Regions from separate parts of the Blastococcus sp. SYSU DS1021 genome, predicted to be linked through region 1. Evidence: riboswitches for the same ligand, from Rfam matches in the RefSeq annotation. Region 1 holds a riboswitch; each other region holds the start of a gene.

Region 1 (5,216 bases):
CTGAGGCATGTCGCGGCGGCGCACGATCGCGATCACCGGCGGGATCGTCGGGCTCGCCCTGGTCCTGTCGGTCCTGATCCCGGGCAGCCCGACGCGGGTCGTCGCCCGGGGCGCCGTGCACGCGGAGTGCGTCACGTGGGTGGGCGACGAGGGGAGCCGGTCGCTGGCGGTGTACGGGGACTCGATCAGCCGCGCGGACAGCGAGCCCCGGTTCGGCTTCCACGGCGGCCGCTCCTGGTACTCCCACCTCGTCTGCTCCGACGAGTTCACCGACGGCGCGAACGCGGCCGTGGCCGGGGAGACGGCGGCGGAGGTGCTGGGGCGTCTGGAGGCCGACGCGCCGCGGGTCGATGTCCTGGTCATCCAGGCCGGCACGAACGACCTCCGCCTCGGGGTGCCGACGAGGGAGACGGTGGCGAACCTGCGCCGGGCGGTCCGGCTGGGGCAGGAGGCCGCGGGCACGGTGCTGCTGGCGACGGTGCAGCCGTGGACGGACACGGACGCCACGGCCCTGAACGCCGCGGTCCGCCGGCTGGCGGACAGGACGGGCGTCGAGCTGGTGGACTTCGCCGGCGTGCTGGGTGACCGCGACCTGACCCGGGACGGGGTCCATCCGACGGAGGCGGGCGCCCGCGCCCTGGCCGACCTGGTGGCGGAGGCCGTGACCTAGACGCCGACCGCAGGGGCCGCGCGCTGCCCGCAGTCCGGAGAGCTCCGGACTGCGGGCAGCGACCCCATGACGGTCGGGCCTGCTCGCCGGACCCGGCGAGCCGAGCAGGTCAGTCCATCGCGTTCAGTGACGCGACGGACTCGCGCGTCGGGCCGAAGCCGATCGGGGAGTGCTGGAGGTAGTGCGTCCGGTAGGTCCCGGCCGCCGAGTAGATGCCCTGCTTGATGTAGACGGACTGCCCCTCGTACAGGTTGGCGACCCGCTCGGACAGGACCTTCTCGCCCTGGTGCCAGACCTCGATGAGGCCCTTCGCCGGGTCGGGGGACCAGATGAACCGGACGGTGTGGTCGTTCCAGGCGCCCTTGTCGATCGTGCCGAGGTTGAAGGTCCGGACGTACTGCGCGTCGCCGGCGGTCCTGCCGCCCGTGCCACCCCGGACGTCGACCATGAGGTTCTCGTTCACGTCCGACCAGAAGTGCACGTTGGGGTTGCCGGAGTTCACCGTCTGGTGCCACTGCGTGTAGATCAGGAACTGGCCGCGCTCGTCCCAGTCGAAGTCGGCCGGGAAGAACGTGGACCAGGCCCACCACTGCTCGTCGCCGGGCCGGACGTCGCCGGAGGCGGCGATCGAGTCGCGGACCTCGGAGCGGAGGGTGCCGTGCGTGCCGTTCCAGCCGGTGTCGCCGCGCTGCACGGTGAAGAAGGCGGTGCGCTCCGAGCCGGGGTACGGGTTGGCCGTGGTGGTGCCGTACTGGTCCGACCGGAGGGCGTGGATCTCGGGCCAGGGGCCGGGGACCAGCGTCGTGGCGTCGTAGCCCCAGACCCGCGTGGGCTGGACGGCGGGCAGCTCGGGCTCGGGGTCGGACTCGGGGTCGGTCGCGGGCGGGGGCGTCGTGGTCGTCGGCGTCGTGGTCGTCGGAGGCGTGGTGGGCTCCGTGGACGGCGCCGGCGGCTCGGTGGTGGTGGGCTCGGGCGGGGGCGTCGTGGTGACCGGGGCCGCCTCGGCCGGGGTGGTCGGCTCGGCCGGCTGGCCGCCGGGGTAGATGTGCACCGGCTCCGTCCGCTCACCCTGCACCTTGGCGTGGTCCCGCGGCACGACCACGAAGGCGTACCGCGGGGTGGACAGCGGCAGCCGGGGCGACGTCCAGGCGGTGGCGCCGGTGGAGCCCACGATGCGACCGGCGGCGCCGGAGGTGACGTCGATGACGAGGTAGTCGCGGGCCCCGGGCACCCCCGTCCAGTCCAGCGAAGCCCGCTGATCGACGGCCTCGCCGATGAGATCGGCCGGGGCGAGCAGCACGGCGGCGGCCTGCGTGTGCGATGTGACGGGCCGAGGGGCTGCCAGGACGGCGTCGGCGAGTCCGGCGCCGCCGATCAGGGTCAGGGCCGCCAGGACGGCCAGGTTGCGCTTGTTCATGGCGTCGGTCCTCAGATCAGGTCGAGCGGGGTCTGGACGAGGCGGTCGGCGGCATGGACGCCGCCGCCGGCATCGGTCAGGACGGCGGTGGCGACGGCGAGCACGAGACCGGCCCTCGAGGGGAGCCGGGCAGGCGCTGCAGATGCCGCTCGGACGCCGCGTCCGGGGCTGCGGCGGTGACACCACCGGTCGAACCGACGACGGCTGAACGTTCTGTCACGCATCAATTACGCCACGTCATGAAGGCGGCGGTGCAGAGGCGCGCCGGTCGCCTTCCGGCCGCGGCGCCGGTGTGGCGCACCGCTGACGCCGAGGCGCCTACACCCATTGGGAGCCGTGTCCTTGCTCACGCGGACAGGGAGGCGCGAGCGCCAGGCACGACACCGCTGGCATGGGAGAGGTGGGGCGGGTGGGGCTCGAACCCACGACCCAGGGATTATGAGTCCCATGCTCTGACCAGCTGAGCTACCGCCCCGGACCCGCCAGCCTGCCAGACGGCGCCGCGGCGCCGCAGCCACGTCCTGGGGCCGGTGGGGCGAACTGACAAGGTCCGTTACCCCCCTGTGACATTCGGACGATCCGCTTGTACCGTCTCTCGCGGCCCATCCGATCCCGCTCCCGAAACCCGGGGGCTCGGACGGGCCCCGCCGAACTCTGCGGCCTCACCGCCGCGGGGACCGGGGACCCACGTTCTCTGGGGTGAATCCCGCCTGCGCCACCACGGGCAGGCAGGTAGGGCATGTTCCGGCCCGAACCCGTCAGCTGACCTGGTAGGCGGATAGAGGAACGGAGACCGTCGCCTTGGCGACCTCGCACCACCTGCGCCACCACGTCCCGGCCGCGCCCGCGCGCCGGGCCCTCAGCCGCACCCGTCGGGCGGCCACCGCCGCCACCGCACTGCTGGCGCTCGCACTGCTCGGGACGTCGACCGCGGCGGCCGCGCCGGGCGACGCGCGCAGCGAGCATGACCGCGTCGAGGCGGAGGTCGCCGACATCGAGCAGCGCGTGCGCGACGCAGAGGAGCGCCTGCAGCAGCTCACCCTCCGGGCAGAGGAGGCCAGCGGCGCCGTGCTCGCCGCGCAGGCCGAGCTCGACCGCGCCCGCGAGCACGCCGACGCCATCGCCGCCGAGCTCGCCGCCGTCCGGGAGGCCGTGGCGAGTACCCAGGGTGAGGTAGCCGCCCTCGGCCGGGAGGCCTACATGGGCAGCGACAAGTCCATGAAGCAGCTGGAGATGGTGCTGCACGCCGACGGCCCGGGGGAGCTCCTCCAGCAGGCCGCGACGCTCGACCTCCTCGGTGAGGATCGCGCGCAGGTGCTCGAGGACCTGCGGGTGGCCGAGGCCCGCGAGGCCCGGCTCGACCAGGAGGCGAAGGCCGCCGTCGCCGAGCGGGATGCCGCAGCGCGCAAGGCCCAGGGCATGCAGGCGGAGGTCGACGCCCTCCTCGCGGCCGCGCAGACCGACTTCGATGCGCTCACCGCCGAGAAGGCGGCGCTGGACGAGCAGCTGCGCGAGGCGGAGATCCGCATGCTCAGCCTCCGCGGCACGGCCGACCCCGTCGCCGCCTGGTCCGAGCAGCAGGCCACCGAGCAGGCGGCCGTGGCGGCGGCTCCCGCGACCGCCGGGGCCGGCCGGCTCACCCAGGGGCGGGTCACCTCCTGCTACGGCAGCCGGTGGGGTACCCAGCACCTCGGCGTGGACATCGCCGCGCCGATCGGCACCCCGATCTTCACGCCGGAGCCCGGGGTCGTGCTGCAGGCCGGGCCGGCCAGCGGGTTCGGCCTCGCCGTCGCCATCCAGCACCACGACGGGGCCATCACCGTCTACGGGCACGTGAACCAGTTCTTCGTCTCGCCGGGCCAGGTCGTCAGCGGTGGGCAGCAGATCGCCGAGGTGGGCAACCGGGGCCAGTCCACCGGCCCGCACCTGCACTTCGAGGTGCACCTCGGTGGCCTGTACGCCAACCGGTCCAACCCGGTGCCGTGGCTGGCCCAGCGCGGCATCACCCTCGGCGGCAGCTGCGGCTGAGGCTGGTTGACGCCATCGGTCAGGATGAGCACGTGCGGACGACGGCGGGGGCGAGCCCGTGGCTGCGGGCGTGGCTCCTCGTCGCGCTGCTCGCGGCCGGCGTGGTCGCCGCCCTCGCCGTCGACGTGCCCACCCTGGCGCAGGTCCGCTCGTGGGCCGACGGCGGCGGCCTCCGGACGTGGCTGCTGCTGATCGCCGCGCAGGGGGTGGTCCTGCTCGCGCCCGTCCCACGGTCGGTGCTGGCGGCGCTGACCGGAGCGGTCCTGGGGTTCGGCGCGGGCTTCGCGGTCGCCTACACCGGTGCCTTCCTGGCGGCGACCGGTGCGTTCTGGCTCGCGCGGGGCCTGGGTCGCCCGGCCGTGGAGCGGCTGGCGGGGCCGCGGCTCGGCCGCGTGGACCGGTTCTCCAGCGACCGGGGCTTCGTCGCGGTGGTGCTGAGCCGGGTGGTCCCGATGGTGCCCTTCGTCCTGGTCAACTACGCGGCGGGCCTGAGCGCTGTACGGCCGCTGACCTACGGCGTCGCCACCGCCGTCGGACTGGTACCCGGCACGGTGTTGCAAGTGGGCGCCGGCGCCTCGGCCGGCGCGGTCGTCGCCTGGATGCCGACCGCCACGGTCGCCCCGGTGGTCGTCGTGCTGGTGCTGCTGCTGCTTGCCGGTGCGGCCGTGTCGAGGTACCGATCCCGCACCGGCGAGCAGGTGGGCGAGGACGCGGGTCAGCGCCCGCCGAAGAACCGCCCCAGCGCGCCGCCGGCCCCGCCCACGGTGCGGGCGGCCAGCTGAAGGATCGGTCCGCCCGGGATGCCCGGCACCTGCTGGACGATCGGCGCCAGCTGCAGGAGCCCGGGCACGTCGTGGACCTTCAGTCTGCGGCGGGCCACCGCCGGTACCGGGTTCACCCGGCCGGCGGCGGCGTCGAGCAGGAGCTCGGGGGTTGCCTCCACGGCCGGGCCCTCGACGACACCCGGCGGCACCCGTCGCACCCGCCACCCGTCGTCGTCCGCGGTGAACCCCCAGCCGCCGTCGGGTGTCACCAGGCTGACGCGGCCGACGATGCCCGACGAGGCGGCCAGTGCGCCGGTCACGTCGGTCAGCGCCGCGA
Region 2 (5,216 bases), on a different contig from region 1:
CACGGGCTACGCCGGCGTGCAGAACCCGCTGTTCTTCCGGGACAACAGCCGGATGCTCTTCGGCGACGCCCGGGAGCAGGTGGAGGCGATCCTCAAGGCGCTGTGAGCCGTTCGGCCTGGCCCGCCGCCCCCGAAGCGCCTACGCTGTGCACATGCACGCGCACGTTCCGCTGAGCGAGGGCGCGTCGCCGCGGGGGTGCGACCACGTGCGCCCGGCGGCGCAGCTCAGCGCACCGTCCGCGCCGCCGGCCTTCCGCGCCTACGTCGACCGGTACGGGATTGCGCTGGTCGGGGACCTCGACGTCGCCTGCGCGGAGCGGCTGGCGGGGATCCTGGGGGCCGTCCCGATCGAGGGCGACGCCTGCACCCTGGATCTTTCCGGGCTCCGGTTCGCCGACGTGGCCGGCTGCCGGGCGATCGCCCGCTGGGCCCGGTCCCTGGCCGACGCCGGAGTCCGGGTGGAGCTGCGCGACGCGCCTCCGCTCGTCCAGCGGGCCTGGCAGCTGCTGGCGCTCGACCGGTGGGCGCGCGTCGCGTTCACGGACGCCGCCTGATCGACCGCGCGCAAGGGTCCCCACCGCCCGGCGCGGCCGGTCGCCGGCGCTACGCCCGGTCGCCGGGTTGCGCCCGCGGCACCGGTCGCCGACGGTTGCCAGGTGGATCCCTTCCGCGGTCTCGGCATGCCCCGCATCCCCGGGTTCGGCGAGCTGCTCGCGCTGCTGCAGGCCCAGACCGAGGCGCTCTCCCAGCTCCCCCGGACGCTGGCCGACCTCAACGGCACGGTCCGCGAGCTGACCGCCGCCACCACGTCCGCCCGGGAGACGATCGCCTCCGCGCAGCGGATCACCGAACGCCTGGAGAGCCTGCTCGAGGAGTTGGAGGAGCCGGTGCGGGCGCTGCGCCCCGGCATCGAGCGGGTCGGTCGCGTGCTCGACGACCCCGCCGTCGACACCGTGCCCGAGACGCTGCGCCGGATCCACGACGACCTCATGCCCCTGGTCCACGGGCTGCGCCAGGCGCAGAGCCGGGTGGGTTCGGTCACCGGCCTGCTCCGTCGTCGTCCGCCGGAGGACGAGGACGACGGCTACTGAGCGTGGAGCTGGCCACCGACCCGCTCGCACTCCTGGCGTGCGGCCTGGCGGTGCTGGTGGCGTCCGTCGTCCAGACGGCGACCGGCATGGGCTTCGGCCTCCTCGCCGGACCGCTGGTGCTGCTGGTGCAGCCCGCTCTCGTGCCCGGCCCGCTGCTGGTGGGCACGCTGACCGCGCTGCTGCCGGTGGTGTGGCGCGAACGGTCCGCACTGGAGTTCGACAACCTCCGCGGTGCGATGCTCGCCTCGGCCCCCGGCGTTGTCGTCGGCTTGGTGCTGGTGCAGGTCATCGACGGCCGCTTGTTGGGGATAACGGTTGCTGTCGTCGTGCTGCTCGCCTGTGGCGCGTCGCTCGCCGGGGTGCGGTTGCCGGGCGGGCGGCGCGCGCTCACCGTCGCCGGCTTCGCCTCCGGGACGCTCTCGACTGTCGCGGCGACGCCCGGACCGCCCCTGGTGGTCACCTACCGCGCGCCCACCCCGGCCGCCCAGCGGGCGAACCTGTCGGTGTTCTTCGTCGGGACGACGCTGCTGTCCCTCGGCGTGCTGGTCGCCGGCGGCGAGCTCGACGGGGGCGGGCTGCTCACCGGTGCGGGGCTGGTGCCGTTCGTGCTGACCGGCTTCCTCCTCGCCGGACCCCTGCGCCGGCGGCTGGCCCTGCCGGCCATGCGCCGCGCCGCCCTGGTGCTGTGCCTGCTCTCCGGCGCGGTGCTGCTCGTCAGGTCGCTGGCGGGCTGACCGTCACTGCTCGACGGGCGGCTCCCGGCGCACGATGTCGCCGACGGCCTCCTCCAGCCGCGCCCAGGTCGTGCTCCACTCGACCAGGGGGTCGAGGATCCGCTCGAAGACGGCGAGCTGCTGGTCGAACGCGTCGAGCTGAGCGCGCATGGCGGCGATCGAGGTGCGCTGCGCGGTCACCATCTCCTTGACGGCGCGCAGCTGGGCCGCCGACATCGCCCCGGGCGGGCTGGGCAGGGCCGGCAGCGGGAGGCGGGACGTCGCATTCCCGGCGAGGTTGCGGGCGCGGTCGGAGAAGAACCGCAACTGGTTCACGAACTCGTCGATCGACCGCCCGACGATCCCGCTCTGCGGGGTGGTCCGGTCGGCGTCGTCGGCCTCGGTCATCGCTCCCCCTCCGTGCACGCTGCACCGACCTTAGGCCTGGAGCCGAGGCTCGGCTGCGCTGAGCCGACCCCGGGCATTGGAAGCTCCACCTGCGTCCTCGGGGCCGACGACGCAGGTAAAGCCTCCAATGCCTCAGCGGGGACGCCCCCGTCCGAAGACCACCCGAGCGTGGTGACGTGCTGGAACGGCCTCGCCGCAGGGTCCCGCCCCGCGCGGGCGAGGGGCGGGGGCAGAGGCCCGCTCAGTACCAGCCGGTGGCCTGGGAGTGCGACCACGCGCCGCACGGGGAGCCGTAGCGGTTGTTGATGTAGATCAGGCCGGCGTCGATCTGCCGGTAGCCGTCGGAGGTCTTGGCGATGCCGGTCCCGGCCCAGGTGGAGTCGAGGAACTGCGCGATGCCGTAGGCGGTGCTCCGCGGGTTCTGGGCGTTCGGGTTCCACCCGCTCTCCTTGCCCCACAGGCTCTCCAGGCAGCTGAACTCGCTGCCCGAGCCGCCGAGCTTGCCCATCGCGTACTCCTGGAAGGAGCCGGCCGGGGCCGCGGCGGCCGGCGCGGGAGCGCTCCGGGCAGGAGCCGGAGCCGGGGCCGGGGCCGGGGCTGGTGCGGCCGGCGCCGGGGTGCGGGCGGCCTGCTCCCGGGCCGCCTGCACGCGGGCGGCCTCCTCGGCAGCTGCCTTGCGGGCGGCCTCCTCGGCAGCGGCCTTGCGCGCGGCCTCCTCCTCGGCGGCGCGGCGGGCGGCCTCCTCGGCGGCACGGCGGTCCAGCTCGGCCTGCTCGGCCGCGGCCCGCGCCTCCGCTGCGGCGGCCTGCTCGGCCGCGCGCTCGCTGCGGCTCGCGGCCAGCTGGCCGAGGGTGTCGGCCGCGGCCACCGTCACGTCGGGCGCGGGGGTCTCGTCGGTGATGCCGAGCTGCTCGGCGACGCTGACGGAGGCCAGCTCCGGCTCGGCCTGGGCGACCGGCTCGTCGGCGACGACGCCGTTGGCCAGCAGGCCGCCTGCCGCGGCGACCGCCAGGAGCAGCAGCGCGGAACGGCGGACCGTCTTCGTCGAACGGCGCCCGGTCGTGGGGCGGAGAGCACGGGTGATCGAGGTGGCGCGAAGGTTCATGGGGAGGAACTGCTCCAGGGGCAGGGGGCGGCAGGGCCGGCGACGGCGGCGGGAACTGCTGCGGGGATGGTCGAGGGGCAGCGGTGTCGGGCGTACGCCCGGGCGCTCAGCGCGGGGAAGGCGCGCGCGAGGCTCCGTACCGGCTGCGGTTCCGTGCAAGGTGGGCCCGCAGGCTCGCCATGCGGCGGCTCTCCGTTTCTTCCGTCGTGCCGCCTACCGGGTTAGCTGACGGATTCGGGCGGGAAGCGGCCCTACCCGCGCCAGGACGTGCCCCGGCGCGCGATTCACCCCAGTACTTCGGTGGGTCCCCGGCTCGCCCTCGGCGGGCGACTCGGCGGCGCCCGGCGGACCTCCCCCGGATGGGGAGAGAACGACCGGCCGGGCGGGACCCACGGTAACCAGCGTTATCCGTTCGTGACAATCCCCTGGCGGGAAAAGGAACGGGAGGTGACCGTCAGGGGAGCCGCCAGACCGTGGTCCGGCGCACCGGCACCGGCCCGGTGGGCGACGGCTCGGTGTCGGGCACGTCGTAGACCGCCAGCGCTTCCAGCCGGTCCTCGGGGAGGTACACCCGCCCGGGATCACCGATCAGCACCTCGGCACCGCCGGCCCGGGCCGCCTCGAGGAAGGGCAGCACCCGGTCGGTCATCTCCCGGTCGTAGCAGACGTCGCCGGCGAGGACGACCGCGACGTCGGGCGGCTCGCCCCCGAGCACGTCGCCGGCGGGCGTGATGCCCGGGGTGCCGTTCCGCTCGGCGTTGACGGCGATCGCGGTCAGCGCGAACGGGTCGACGTCGCTGGCGAGCACCGCGGTCGCGCCGGCCAGGACCGCCGCGACCGCGACCAGGCCGCTGCCCGCCCCCAGGTCCAGCACGGTGCGCCCGGCCACCAGGCCGGGGTGGTCGAGCACGTGGCGGGCCAGCGCCTGGCCGCCCGGCCAGGCCGCGGCCCAGAACGGCGGGTCCGTGGAGGTGCGCCCGTGCTCGGCCTCCATCGCCTCCCACAGGGCGACGACGTCGGCGGCGACCAGCAGCTCCACCTCGGGCACCAGGTCCGGCCGGACCGGCCGGGTGTGGGCGCGGACGAACTCCGCAGGGATGGAACGGTCCACCCCGGCAGTCAACCGCACGCGGCCGGCGGCGGTGGGACCGCCCGGCTCAGAGACGGGTCGACCAGGACGACAGCGCGCCGGCGGGGCGGAAACCCAGCGCCTCGTTGACCGCGACCATGGGCGTGTTGCCCTCGGAGTTGTAGGTGCTGATCCGCCGGACGCCGGGGAACCCCGCTGCCAGCTCCCGCAGCACGGCCGCCTTCATCCGGGCGCCGAGCCGGTGCCCCCGGTGCTCACGGAGCACCAGCGTGCCGCCCTGTTGGGCGAGCGCCGGCTGGGCGAGCGGGATCTGCAGGTCGGTGAAGCCGACCAGCCGGCCGCCGATCACCGCGCCCGCGCTGAGCACCGTCCGGCCCCGGGCGACGTGGGTCCGCTCGTACTCGCGGATCCGGTCCCCGTCCCACTCCTCCTCCCCCACCGGCAGATCGCCGTGGGGTGCGTCGGTGGTCATGCGCCGCTCCAGCAGCGCCCGGTCGGCCAGCAGCGCGTCCGGGGTGCGGTCCCGCCAGGTGACGATCTCGTACCCGGCGCCGGCCGCGGCCTCGAGCGCCCCCAGCCGGTCCTCGTCGACCGGCAGCACCAGTTCCCGGCGGGTCTCCACCAGGTCGCAGGACCAGCCGTGCCGCTCGGCGAAGGCGCGGCCCGGCGCCCCGGGGCCGGGCTCGTCCACCTCGCTCACCAGCGAGTTGCGGCCGTGCGCGGCGGCGAGTACCCGGGCCTCGGCCAGCAGCGCTCTCCCGAGGCCACGGCGCCGGGAGGCCGGGTGCACCGCGAGGTCCACCACCGCC
Region 3 (5,216 bases), on a different contig from region 1:
CACCTCGTCGCCGGGGAGCAGCATGCCGGCGGCCGGCTCGAGGCGGGTCACCGTGCCCGGGGCCTGCTCCGCGGTCACGTCCTCCTCCTGCCGCACCGTCAGCCCGAGCGCGCCGAGTTCAGCGGCCACCTCGGCGGCCGGGCGGCCGAGGTACTCCGCCGGCGCCAGCACGACGCCCGCGGCTGCCGAGGGGGTCGAGACGGCGCCGGCGGACCGGCCGGCGCCCGCGTCCCCACCGGGATCCGGGATGATCCACAGGGCGCCGCCCCCGAGCAGGAGGAACGCCGCCAGCGGCGTCGCGACGGCCAGGGCCGGACGGCGGCCGGCCCTCCCGGGCGCCGCCCGGGTGCCCCGGGACGGGGGGCGCGCCGCCCGCACCGGGCGCGTGACCAGCGGCCGGCGACCCGGTGCGGTCCCCGCCGGTCGGTGGATCGCCTCCTCGATGGCCGACAGGAAGGCGCCGCCGTCCCGCGGCCGCTGCGCCGGGTCCTTGACCAGGGCGGCGTCGATCAGGGCGCGCACGCCGGGCGGCAGCTCGGCGGGAAGGGGCTCGGGGTGCTCCTGCACCTGCTTGAGCGCGACCGTGACCGGGTTGTCGCCGTCGAAGGCGGCCTGGCCGGCCAGCGACTCGTAGCCGACCAGACCGAGGGCGTAGACGTCGCTCGCCGGGCTGACGTGCTCGCCCCGGGCCTGTTCGGGCGACATGTACTGGGCGGTGCCGACCACCTGCCCGGTGCCCGTGATCGGCGCGCTCCCCGCCGACCACGAGATCCCGAAATCGGTCAGCTTCACCGTGCCGTCCCGGCCGAGCAGGATGTTGGCCGGCTTGACGTCACGGTGGACCACGCCGGCCCGATGGGCCTCGGCCAGCCCGGCCGCCGCCTGCCGCAGCAGCGAGAGCGCGGCGGCGGTGTCCAGCGATCCCACCTCGGCCAGCCGGGCCGACAGCGGAGGCCCCTCCACGAGCTCCATCACCAGGTAGGCCAGCCGCTCGCCGGTGTCCTCGGCGGTCGTCTCCCCGTAGTCGAGGACCGCGGCGATGTTGGGGTGGCTCAACGCCGCCGCGTGCCGGGCCTCGGAGCGGAAGCGCGCCACGAACTCCGGGTCGTCGGCGTACTCGCTGCGCAGCACCTTGACCGCCACGGACCGGTGGAGCTGCAGGTCGCGCGCCCGCCAGACCTCACCCATCCCGCCGACGGCGATGAGCTGCTGCAGCTGGTAGCGGCCGTCCAGGCACCGTCGGCTGGTTCCGGCCGTGGTCACTCCCGAGTCCCCTCGTGTCGGTGCCGAGAGGGCGCCTCCGCGCTCCCCCGTACTCGTACGTCCTGCAGGTGTGCCCGCCCGGAGGGGGTCTGAACCCCGGCGGAGCCGACGAGGTGGAACCCGGCCGGCCCCACGCGCCGCCGCGGTGCCGGCCGCGGATCCGCCTGCGGGCTCTCGTACCGTGCGTGCCGGCCGGCCGCAGCGGCCCGCCGCACCGATCGACAGGAGCACCCATGAACACCGGCGTCGTCCTCATCACCGGCGCGAGTTCCGGCCTGGGCGAGGAGATGGCCCGGCAGTTCGCCGCCCGCGGCCACGACCTGGCGCTCTGCGCCCGGCGCACCGATCGGCTGGACGCCCTCGCAGCGGAGATCCGCCCGGCCACCGGCCGGCGGGTGGAGACCGCGGCGCTCGACGTCACCGACGCCCAGGCCGTGCCCACGGTCTTCACCGCGTTCGCCGCGGCGTTCGGCTCGATCGACCGGGTGGTCGTGAACGCCGGCCTCGGCAAGGGCGCGCCCCTGGGCACCGGCCGGGCCGAGGCCAACCGCGAGACGGCGATGACGAACTTCGTCGGCGCGCTGGCGCAGACCGAGGCGGCGCTGGAGATCTTCCGCCGCCAGGGCCGCGGGCACCTCGTGCTGATCTCCTCGATGTCGGCGCTGCGCGGCATGCGCCGGTCGATGACCACCTACGCCGCCACCAAGGCCGGGGTCGCGTCCCTCGCCGAGGGGCTGCGGGCCGAGCGGATCCCCGGCCTGGACGTGTCGGTGATCTACCCCGGCTACATCCGGTCGGAGATGAACCAGCACGTGCAGCAGCGAACCCGGTTCATGGTGGACACCCCGACGGGCGTCCGCGCCATGGTGGCCGCCATCGAGGCCCGGCGGGCCACGGCCTACGTCCCCGCGTGGCCGTGGGTGCCCATCGGGCTGGCCATGCGGGTGCTGCCGCTGTCCGTGGTCCGCCGGCTCACCTAGGCACGGCCGCGGGGCGGTGGGGTCAGTTGTAGTTCACGTGCACGTGGTCGAAGTGGTTGGCCGTCGCGCTGCCCCGGTTCTCCATCGCCTGCCACGAGCCGCCCGGGGACGAGAGCATCCGCTGCTGCCAGATCAGGTAGTCCACGCCCAGCTCGGCCCAGTGGGCGCGGTGGTAGGCGACGATCGCGTCCCCGAGGGCGGCGTCGGACATCACCATGTAGTCCAGCGCCAGGCCCGAGGGGTGCCCGCCCGGGTCGGCGGCGCTGGCCCGGGTGCCGCCGAGGGTGATCCCCGCGGCGCCGGGCACGTTGCTGACCACCGCGTCGGCCGCGGCCTGGGTCTGCGGCTTCACGCTGCCCGCGGTGTTGGAGATGCGGGCGACCGCCGTGGCCGCCACCGAGGCGGCGGTGGTGGCGGCGGCCCGGGCCTCCTGTGTGGGCGTCGCCGCGGCGGGGGCCGCGGCCGCCCGCTCGGCGGCTGCGGCCTCCTCCGCTGCCTTCTCCTCGGCAGCCTTCGCCTCGGCCTCGGCGCGGGCGGTGGCCTCCGCCTCGGCCTTCTGCCGGTCGAGCTCGGCCTGGTCGGCCGCGGCCTGGGCCTGCTGGGCCGCGACCTGCTCGGCCTCGCGGCTGCTGCGGCTGGCCGCCAGGTCCTGCAGCGGGGCGAGGTCCTCGGCGACGTCGACCGGGCCGGAGCGGGAGGTGAGCCCGAGCTCCTGGGCGACGCTCACCGACTGCGAGGTGCCGGCCTCGGCCTGGGCGCCCGGGTCCACGCCGACGAGGGTGTTGACCAGGAGGGCACCGGCGGCGGCGACCCCGAGGTAGAACGCCGGACGGCGGAGGCCCGAGGGCGGGCGACGGCGGAGGGCGAGCGGGCCACGACGGCCCGAGGTGGTGGTGCGGGGATCCATGGGTTCGGGGTGCTCCGTTGGTGCGGCGGGGTCGGCCGGGCGAGGCGGACCGCGAGGGATGCGGGCTGCGGACCGGCGCCGGGTCGCGGGGCCACCGGGCACCGGCGGCTCGGCCGGCGGTCATCGCTGGTGGGGGCGACCGGCGGGACGCCGGGTGCGCGTGCGGTCAGGTCCGGGGACGCACCGGGGGGCGGCGGTGCCGGCGGGCGCGGGGTGGTGCGGCGGTGCAGGGGCGCGCCATGCGGCGGCTCTCCGTTTCTTCCGTCGTGCCGCCTACCGGGTTAGCTGACGGATTCGGACGGGAAGCAGCCCTACCCGCACCGGGACGTGCCCGGTGCGCGATTCACCCCAGAACTTCGGTGGGTCCCCGGCTCGCCCGCAGCTCGAAGGCGGCGGGCGACTCGGCGGCGCCCGGCAGACCCTCCCCGGATGGGGAGAGAACGATCGGCCGGGCTCCGCCACGGTAACCGTCGTTATGCAGTCGTGACAATGCGGGAGCGGTCACTTCCGCAGATCGTGACGCGTGTCGCGCCACCGTGCCGGCCCCGTCGGTGGTGTACGGCAGTCCGTTCAGCCGGCGTCGGCCCAGGACCGGACGACGGCGACGTCCAGCGGGAAGTCCACCGGGAAGGCGCCGAACAGCAGCCGCCCGGCCGTGGTGGCCGCGGCGCGCACCGCCTCGACCACGTCGTCGGCCAGGTGCTCGGGGGTGTGCACGACCACCTCGTCGTGGAGGAAGAACGCGAGGTGCGCCCGGGTCCCCAGCGGCCCGTCGCCGCCCAGCCGCCAGAGCCGGTTGCGGAGGTCGGCCAGCCAGCACAGCGCCCACTCCGCTCCGGTGCCCTGGACGACGAAGTTGCGGGTGAACCGACCCCAGGCGCGGCGGGCGCGGTCGCGGTCCTCCCGGGAACCGGCCTGCTCCGCGGCCTCGCCGAGCCCGTCCGCCCGCTGCGCCCACGCGCCGCTGGGCGACGGCGACCCCCGGCCCAGCAGCGTGTGCACCACCTCGCCGCGTTCGCCGGCCCGGGCGGACTCCTCGACCAGGCCGATGGCGCGCGGGTAGCGGCGGGCGAGCCGGGGCATCATGCGACCGCTCTCCCCGCGGGTGCCGCCGTACATGGCCCCGAGGATGCCCAGCTTGGCCTCCGCCCGGGTCGCCACCGCGCCACCGGCGACCATGCCCGCGTAGAGGTCCGAGGCCCGCGCCGCCTCGGCCATCGCGGTGTCCGCGCTCATCCCGGCGAGCACCCGGGGCTCCAGCTGGGCCACGTCGGCGACGACGAATCGCCAGCCGTCGTCCGCGACCGCCGCCGGGCGGATCAGCGTGGGCACCGAGAGTGCACCCCCGCCGTTGGACGCCCACCGACCCGTGACCACCCCACCCGGCAGGAAGGCCGAGCGGAACCGCCCTCCCTGCACCCAGGCCTCCAGCCAGCTCCAGCCGTTGGCCGTGAGCAGCCGCATCAGCTTCTTGTACTCGAGCAGCGAGGGGACGCACGGGTGCTCGAGCTGCTCGAGGGTCCACGAGCGGGTGTCGGCCACCGGGAGGCCGGCCTGCTGGAGTGCCCGCAGCAGCTCGGCCGGCGAATCGGGGTTGAGCGACGGGGTCCCCAGCGCCGCGCGGATCTCGCCCAGCAGCCGCTCGAGCACCGCGGGGCGCCCACCGGTTCCCGGGCGCGGGCCGAGCAGGTCGGTGAGCAGGCGCTCGTGCACGTCCGCCCGCCACGGCAGGCCGGTGTGCGTCATCTCGGCGGCCACCAGGGCGCCGGCGGACTCCGCCGCGAGCAGCAGCGCGAGCCGGTCGCCGTGCGGTGAGGCGGCCAGGGCCGCCTGCTGGCGCCGCTGCTCGGCCAGGGGGTCGAGCCGGTCCGCCGGGTCGGCCAGCGGGAAGAGGGCGGACTCCGCCGGCTGGCCGGGCTGCAGCACGTCCCACCCAGGGGTGTCGTCCCCGGCGAGCAGCTCCTGGGCCGCGAACGGGGACCGCCGCAGGATCGCGTGGCCGAGCCGCAGGTCGGTGCAGCGCTCGACGCGGACTCCCGCCGCCAGCAGCGCGGGGTACCAGCGGG
Region 4 (5,216 bases), on a different contig from region 1:
GCGGCCACCCCGCCACGAGCACGTCCTGCCCCTTGCGGGCGACCAGCCGGGAGACGCAGACGACCACCGGTGCGTCACCGAGCCCGTGGCGGGCACGCACCGCCGTCCCGTCGACCCCGGGGGCGAACCGGTCGACGTCGACCCCGGGCGAGAGCTGGGCCAGCCGGGTGCGGCCCCCGAGCGGCGGGGCGAGGCGCTCGCGGGTGTACTCGCTGATGTAGGTGAGGACGTCCAGCCCCGTGGCGATCCGCTGCATCACCTGCCGGCTGCCCGGGAGGGCGACCCAGCCGGTCTCGTGGCCGTGCGTGGCCCCGACCAGGTGCCGGACCCCGGCGGCGCGCAGCGCGGGCGCGAGCAGCCCCAGCGGCGCGGCCGCCCCGAAGAACGCGGTGTCGCAGCCGTACCGCTCCACCAGCTCCACGGCCGCGCGGGCGGTCGCCCGCGTCGGGAGGAGCATCCCGGTCGGCCGGCGCACCACCGGATAGGGCAGGGATCGGTCGTGCTCGGCCGAGCCCGGTGCGTCCGACGCCAGCACGACCAGCGAGTCCGGCGTCCGTCGCTCCAGCAGCGCCGCCACGAAGGTCTGGATGCCCCCTTGCCGGGGCGGGAAGTCGTTGGTGACGACGAGCGTCCGGCTCACGGCCCCTCCAGGCGCGCCCAGTCCTCGGCCATCGCGATGCGCTGCGCGGTCGTGGGGTGGCTGCCGAAGAACCAGTGCCAGGCCGCCGGCGGGTCCGGATCGCCGAGGTTGGCCGTGGCGAGCCGCTGCTGCATGGCGGTGAAGGCCTCCGGATCGCGGGTGAGGTCGAGGGCGTGCAGGTCCGCGCGGGCCTCGACCTGGCGCGACACCAGGTTCTGCACGGGTGTGGCCAGCAGGCTGCCCACGGCGACGAGGAACAGCAGCAGGGGGACCACGCGGGGGTCGCCGGCCGAGGGCGCCCCGGCGCGGCGCAGCAGCGGCGTCCACATCAGCAACCAGCCGAGCAGGGCGGTCGCCGCGCCCGCGCCGAGCGCGCCCATGAGCGTGCCGGTGAGGACGTCGTCGGTGGCGACGTGCCCGAGCTCGTGCGCCGCGATCGACTCGATCTCCGCGTCGGGCAGCTCGCCGAGGACGGTGTCGTAGACCACGATGCGCCGGGTGGAGCCGAACCCGGAGACGTAGGCGTTCAGCGCCGTGGTCCGCCGGGAGGCGTCGGAGACCAGCACGTCCTGCACCGGGGTGCCGTTCTCCTCGGCGAGCGCCAGCAGGTCACTGCGCAGCTCACCCGCCGGCAGCGGCTCGAAGGAGTTGAACGCCGGCTCGATGACCACCGGGTAGAGGAACGAGCCGACGACGACGAAGCCGGCCACTGCCGCCCCGCCCCAGGCCCACCAGGTGCGCGGCGCGCGACGGACCAGCCACAGGAAGGCCAGCACCACGACCACTGTCAGCGCCGCGCTGATGGCCCACGAGACGGCGACGTCGCGCAGCCAGAGCCCCCAGCCGCGGGTGGACAGGCCGTAGCGCGTGCGCACGGACTCCGCGTAGGCGGAGATCGGCAGGGTCACGGCGCGGCCCAGGAGGAGCAGGACCGGCACCCCCAGCACCACCCGCACGACCCAGCGGTCCCTCCACCGCGCCCCCAGCGACCGCATCAGGCGGGCCCCCAGCGGGGTGAGCCCCAGCACGGCCGAGACCGCCAGCCCGAGGACGAGGGAGAGCAGCGACGCGGGTCGCAGGGCGGCGGCGAAGGCCTCCGCGCGCTCGATCGCCGCGGGATCCAGGCCGGCGGTCGGGTCGGGCTCGGTGTGCCCTCCGGGCGGTTCGGGCAGCACGTCCCACGGGGTGCGGACGACGATGACGACAACGACGGCGATCCCCAGCAGGGCCGCGGCCACCAGGGCGGCCCGGCGAACGCTCACCCGGCCGATCCTAGGCGGGCCAACCGCAGCGGCCCGTCCCGGTTCGGGGACGTGCTGGGCGGCCGGCATCCTGCTCGACCCGGTCGCGAGGCCCGCCCTCACCGTGTTCCCGTCCTCCGGGCCTGCCCGAGGTCCTCGGGATCGGGCCCTCGGTCACCTGACCGGCCAGCGACCGCGAGGGCCGGCGACCCCTATCGGGATCACCGGCCCTCGTTCCTCGCTGCGATGCTCCCGGAGCCGTCAGCCGGCGATGCGACGGGCGCTGTTGTAGTTCCCCATCGAGTCCACGCTCGCCACCTTCACCGGCTGGCCGGAGGTGGAGGCGTGCACCATCTGGCCGTTGCCGATGTACATGCCCACGTGGCTCACCGGGCTGTAGAAGAACAGCAGGTCGCCAGGCTGCAGCTCGCCGCGCGAGACGGGCCTGCCCATTTGGCTCTGCGACCGGCTGGAGTGCGGCAGCATCACACCCGCCGCGGCGTAGGCGTACGACGTCAGCCCCGAGCAGTCGAAGGCGTTCGGCCCGCCGGCACCCCACACGTACGGGTCGCCGATCTGGGCGAGCGCGGTGTTCACCGCCACCTGGGCGGCCGAGCTCGGCGCGATGACGGCGCCGGTGGGCGCCGGGAGGCCGGTACCACCGTGGGCCTGCGCCACCTGCTCCTGCTGCGGCGCGGTGAGCGCCTCGTACCGGCGCTGGTAGTCGGCGATCTTCGCCTCGAGCTCCTCCTGCTGGGCGGCGATCTGCTCCACCGTCCGCCGGGCGTCCGCCGCGGCCTCCTCGGCGGCGTCGCGGGCCTGCTCCGCGTCCTCGGCCGCGCGCGACACCTCGGTGAGCACCTCGCTGGTGTGCCCGGCGATGGCGTCGAGGGTGCCCAGCTGGTCGACCAGCTGGTCGGCCGAGGTGCTGGTCAGCAGGACGTCGAGCGGCGACATGCCGCTGCCGGTGTAGACGCTGCGGGCCAGCCGGCGCATGTGGCCGTCGAGGGAGCCGAGCCGGCCCTCCGCCTCCGCGACCGCCTCGCTCGCGGCCTGCGCGTCGCGCTGGTGGCCCTCGAGGAGGACGCGCGCCTCGTTCAGCTGCTCGGAGACGACCTCCAGCTCGTGGCTGGCCTCGGCCACCTGGGCGGCGATCTCGTCGGCGGTGCCGGGGACCGCCGACGCGGTACCCGGGAGGACGGTGACGGTCAGGGCTGCGACGGCGCTGACCAGGAGCCCCGAACGGAGCGGTCCGAAGCGGCGGGCGCTGGCGGAGCTGCGCCGGCCGGCGGTGTGGAGTTGTTCGGGGGCGTGCGTCAGTAGTGCGTGAGGGGTCGCCACGTGCGGCGGCTCTCCGTTTCTTCCACTTCGACCGCCGACCGAGTTAGCTGACGGGTTCGGGCTGGGAAGACTGGCCCTATCCCCCACCCACCGGCGAGCCGGCGGCGGGAGAACTCACCCCAGAGTGCGGTGGGTCCCCGGTACACCTCGGGCGCAGTGGTGCGCGCCACGCGGTGATTAGGCGGTGTCCGGTCGAGGCCATCCATCGATGGATGACGACCACCCGGCCGAACGGAGGGAACCCTACGACCGTGATGCGCCTGTGACAAACAGGGACAGCTGAGACGTGTGCGACGGGCGCCTGGCCGCCCACCTGGGCATTCACCCGATCGGGTGGTCACCCGGCCCTCGCCGCGGGGTGCGGCGGCGATCAGCCGGTGCGCCGTCCGGACCGCTCCCCGCCGTGCCCGTCGGGATGCCGCAGCGGGGGAACCAGGCCGCCCTCGGCCAGCGCGCGCACGGCGCTGCGTTCCACCTCGTCGAACTCCACCACCACGCCCGGCGGTGGCACGACGACGTCCTCGGCGGCCGCGGCCGGCCCGCCACGCGGCCGCCCGGTCATCGGCACGACGACCGGGTCGCCCCCCTGCCACCCGGGCGGGGCTCCCAGCAGCACGGTCACGACGCAGTCGGCGCAGCCGGTCCCGCGGGCGGTGCAGGTGTCGCAATCGATGAGCATCGCTTCTTCTCCTCCGTGAGTTGCTGCGCACGGTAGGAAGGGCCACCGACATTTCCGCCGCGCCACCGACGGCCCGCGCCGGATCAGCTGCCCGCGAACTCCCAGTGCCACGGCTCCTCGCGCCCGTTGCCCGGATCGGCCCACGTGGGGTGCAGGAAGCCGAACCGGCCGGCGTTGGCAGCCATCCAGGCGTACTGCGGGGTGCCGAACGTCTCGACGCCACCGCACAGGTCCACCGCCAGACCCCAGCCGTGGTTGCTGGTGCCGGGCACCGCGGCCAGGGCCGGCTTCTCCCCGTACAGCCGCACCTGGCTTGCGTAGGTCCGGTAGGAGTCGGTGATGCACAACGGGCTGCCGAAGGCGGTCGCGTAGGCCGCCGACATGGCGCGGTAGGCGGCGGCCGCGTCGCAGCGCAGCGCGTGCCCGCCGACGCCCAGCGGGCACATGGCGCTGGGCGGGATGAGGCCGTTCGGGTAGCCGCCCCATGCGCGGGCTCCGTCGTAGCTGGGCGGGTAGACGGTGTTGCCGCACTCGGTCCGCAGCGCCCCCGCGGCCGGCCCCGGGACGGCGACAGGGGGCCGCTGGCCGAGGACCGGGCGGCCGATCGCCAGCACCTGGTCGCCCGGCAGCGTGCGCACCACGACCGCGCCGGCCCGCGCGTCAGCGGTCAGCATGGTCCGCGGGTCCAGGGCGATGCCCACGTGCCCGAGCCCCGCCTCCGGGGAGCCCAGGAAGACCAGGTCGCCGGGGAGGACGTCGGCGCGGTCCACCGGCACGGCGCTCGCGAACAGCTCCTCCTGCGTCGCGGGCAGCTGGACACCGGCCCGGCCGTAGGCCACCCGGACCAGTGCGCCGCAGTCCCAGGACTCCGGCCCCGCCGTCCCCGGCGCGTACGGCTGCCCCAGGGCCTCCATCGCGCCGCTGACGGCGGCGAGGGTCTCGGCGGGCAGCACCAGGAGCGAACTCGGCCGCCCGGGCAGCTGGGCCACCCCGCGCTGCGCGCCGCCCCCGGCGGCGCCCACCGGAGCCAGGCGGTCGGGGAGGCTGCGCTCGGGTTCCCGCAGCGCAGCGGCGGGCACGTCCGCGAGGCCGGCGGTCCGGAGCTGGTCGACGTAGGCCCGCCAGCTGGCCGCCGTCTGCTCGTTCACCGACGCCTGCTCCCCCTGGAGCGCCGCCAGCTGCCGGTCGACGACGGCGAGCGTGTCGTGCAGCTCCGTGGTGACCGCGTCGGCGGCCGCCTCCAGCGCGGCCACCCGCGCGGCCACCTCGTCCGCCCGCCCCTGGGCCGCGTCGAGCGCGGCCTGGGCGCGCTGCT

What was found. A riboswitch is a leader RNA that binds a small molecule or an ion and turns the genes downstream of it on or off. The one in region 1 is predicted to bind cyclic di-AMP.
Region 2: linked by a shared signal. The riboswitch ahead of ACI8AP_RS17880 (aggregation-promoting factor C-terminal-like domain-containing protein) and the one ahead of ACI8AP_RS08880 (murein hydrolase activator EnvC family protein) in region 1 are both predicted to bind cyclic di-AMP.
Region 3: linked by a shared signal. The riboswitch ahead of ACI8AP_RS05305 (hypothetical protein) and the one ahead of ACI8AP_RS08880 (murein hydrolase activator EnvC family protein) in region 1 are both predicted to bind cyclic di-AMP.
Region 4: linked by a shared signal. The riboswitch ahead of ACI8AP_RS11805 (NlpC/P60 family protein) and the one ahead of ACI8AP_RS08880 (murein hydrolase activator EnvC family protein) in region 1 are both predicted to bind cyclic di-AMP.

Annotation. Positions count from the first base shown of each region.
Region 1 is NZ_JBJHAL010000009.1:69,528-74,743, forward strand. Features, by position in the region: gene ACI8AP_RS08865 (SGNH/GDSL hydrolase family protein) at 8-670, shown strand; gene ACI8AP_RS08870 (heparin lyase I family protein) at 780-2,087, opposite strand; tRNA gene ACI8AP_RS08875 (tRNA-Ile) at 2,489-2,562, opposite strand; cyclic di-AMP (ydaO/yuaA leader) riboswitch at 2,723-2,878, shown strand; gene ACI8AP_RS08880 (murein hydrolase activator EnvC family protein) at 2,889-4,115, shown strand; gene ACI8AP_RS08885 (TVP38/TMEM64 family protein) at 4,148-4,897, shown strand; gene ACI8AP_RS08890 (maleylpyruvate isomerase family mycothiol-dependent enzyme) at 4,831-5,216, opposite strand, start outside.
Region 2 is NZ_JBJHAL010000028.1:21,912-27,127, forward strand. Features, by position in the region: gene pntB (Re/Si-specific NAD(P)(+) transhydrogenase subunit beta) at 1-106, shown strand, start outside; gene ACI8AP_RS17860 (STAS domain-containing protein) at 153-554, shown strand; gene ACI8AP_RS17865 (hypothetical protein) at 657-1,091, shown strand; gene ACI8AP_RS17870 (TSUP family transporter) at 1,094-1,825, shown strand; gene ACI8AP_RS17875 (hypothetical protein) at 1,829-2,212, opposite strand; gene ACI8AP_RS17880 (aggregation-promoting factor C-terminal-like domain-containing protein) at 2,454-3,317, opposite strand; cyclic di-AMP (ydaO/yuaA leader) riboswitch at 3,528-3,654, opposite strand; gene ACI8AP_RS17885 (class I SAM-dependent methyltransferase) at 3,772-4,428, opposite strand; gene ACI8AP_RS17890 (GNAT family N-acetyltransferase) at 4,475-5,216, opposite strand, start outside.
Region 3 is NZ_JBJHAL010000005.1:53,542-58,757, forward strand. Features, by position in the region: gene ACI8AP_RS05295 (protein kinase domain-containing protein) at 1-1,263, opposite strand, end outside; gene ACI8AP_RS05300 (SDR family oxidoreductase) at 1,497-2,243, shown strand; gene ACI8AP_RS05305 (hypothetical protein) at 2,266-3,150, opposite strand; cyclic di-AMP (ydaO/yuaA leader) riboswitch at 3,405-3,552, opposite strand; gene ACI8AP_RS05310 (bifunctional 3'-5' exonuclease/DNA polymerase) at 3,721-5,216, opposite strand, start outside.
Region 4 is NZ_JBJHAL010000013.1:94,026-99,241, forward strand. Features, by position in the region: gene ACI8AP_RS11795 (glycosyltransferase family 4 protein) at 1-640, opposite strand, end outside; gene ACI8AP_RS11800 (M48 family metallopeptidase) at 637-1,902, opposite strand; gene ACI8AP_RS11805 (NlpC/P60 family protein) at 2,143-3,222, opposite strand; cyclic di-AMP (ydaO/yuaA leader) riboswitch at 3,240-3,416, opposite strand; gene ACI8AP_RS11810 (hypothetical protein) at 3,593-3,901, opposite strand; gene ACI8AP_RS11815 (D-alanyl-D-alanine carboxypeptidase family protein) at 3,985-5,216, opposite strand, start outside.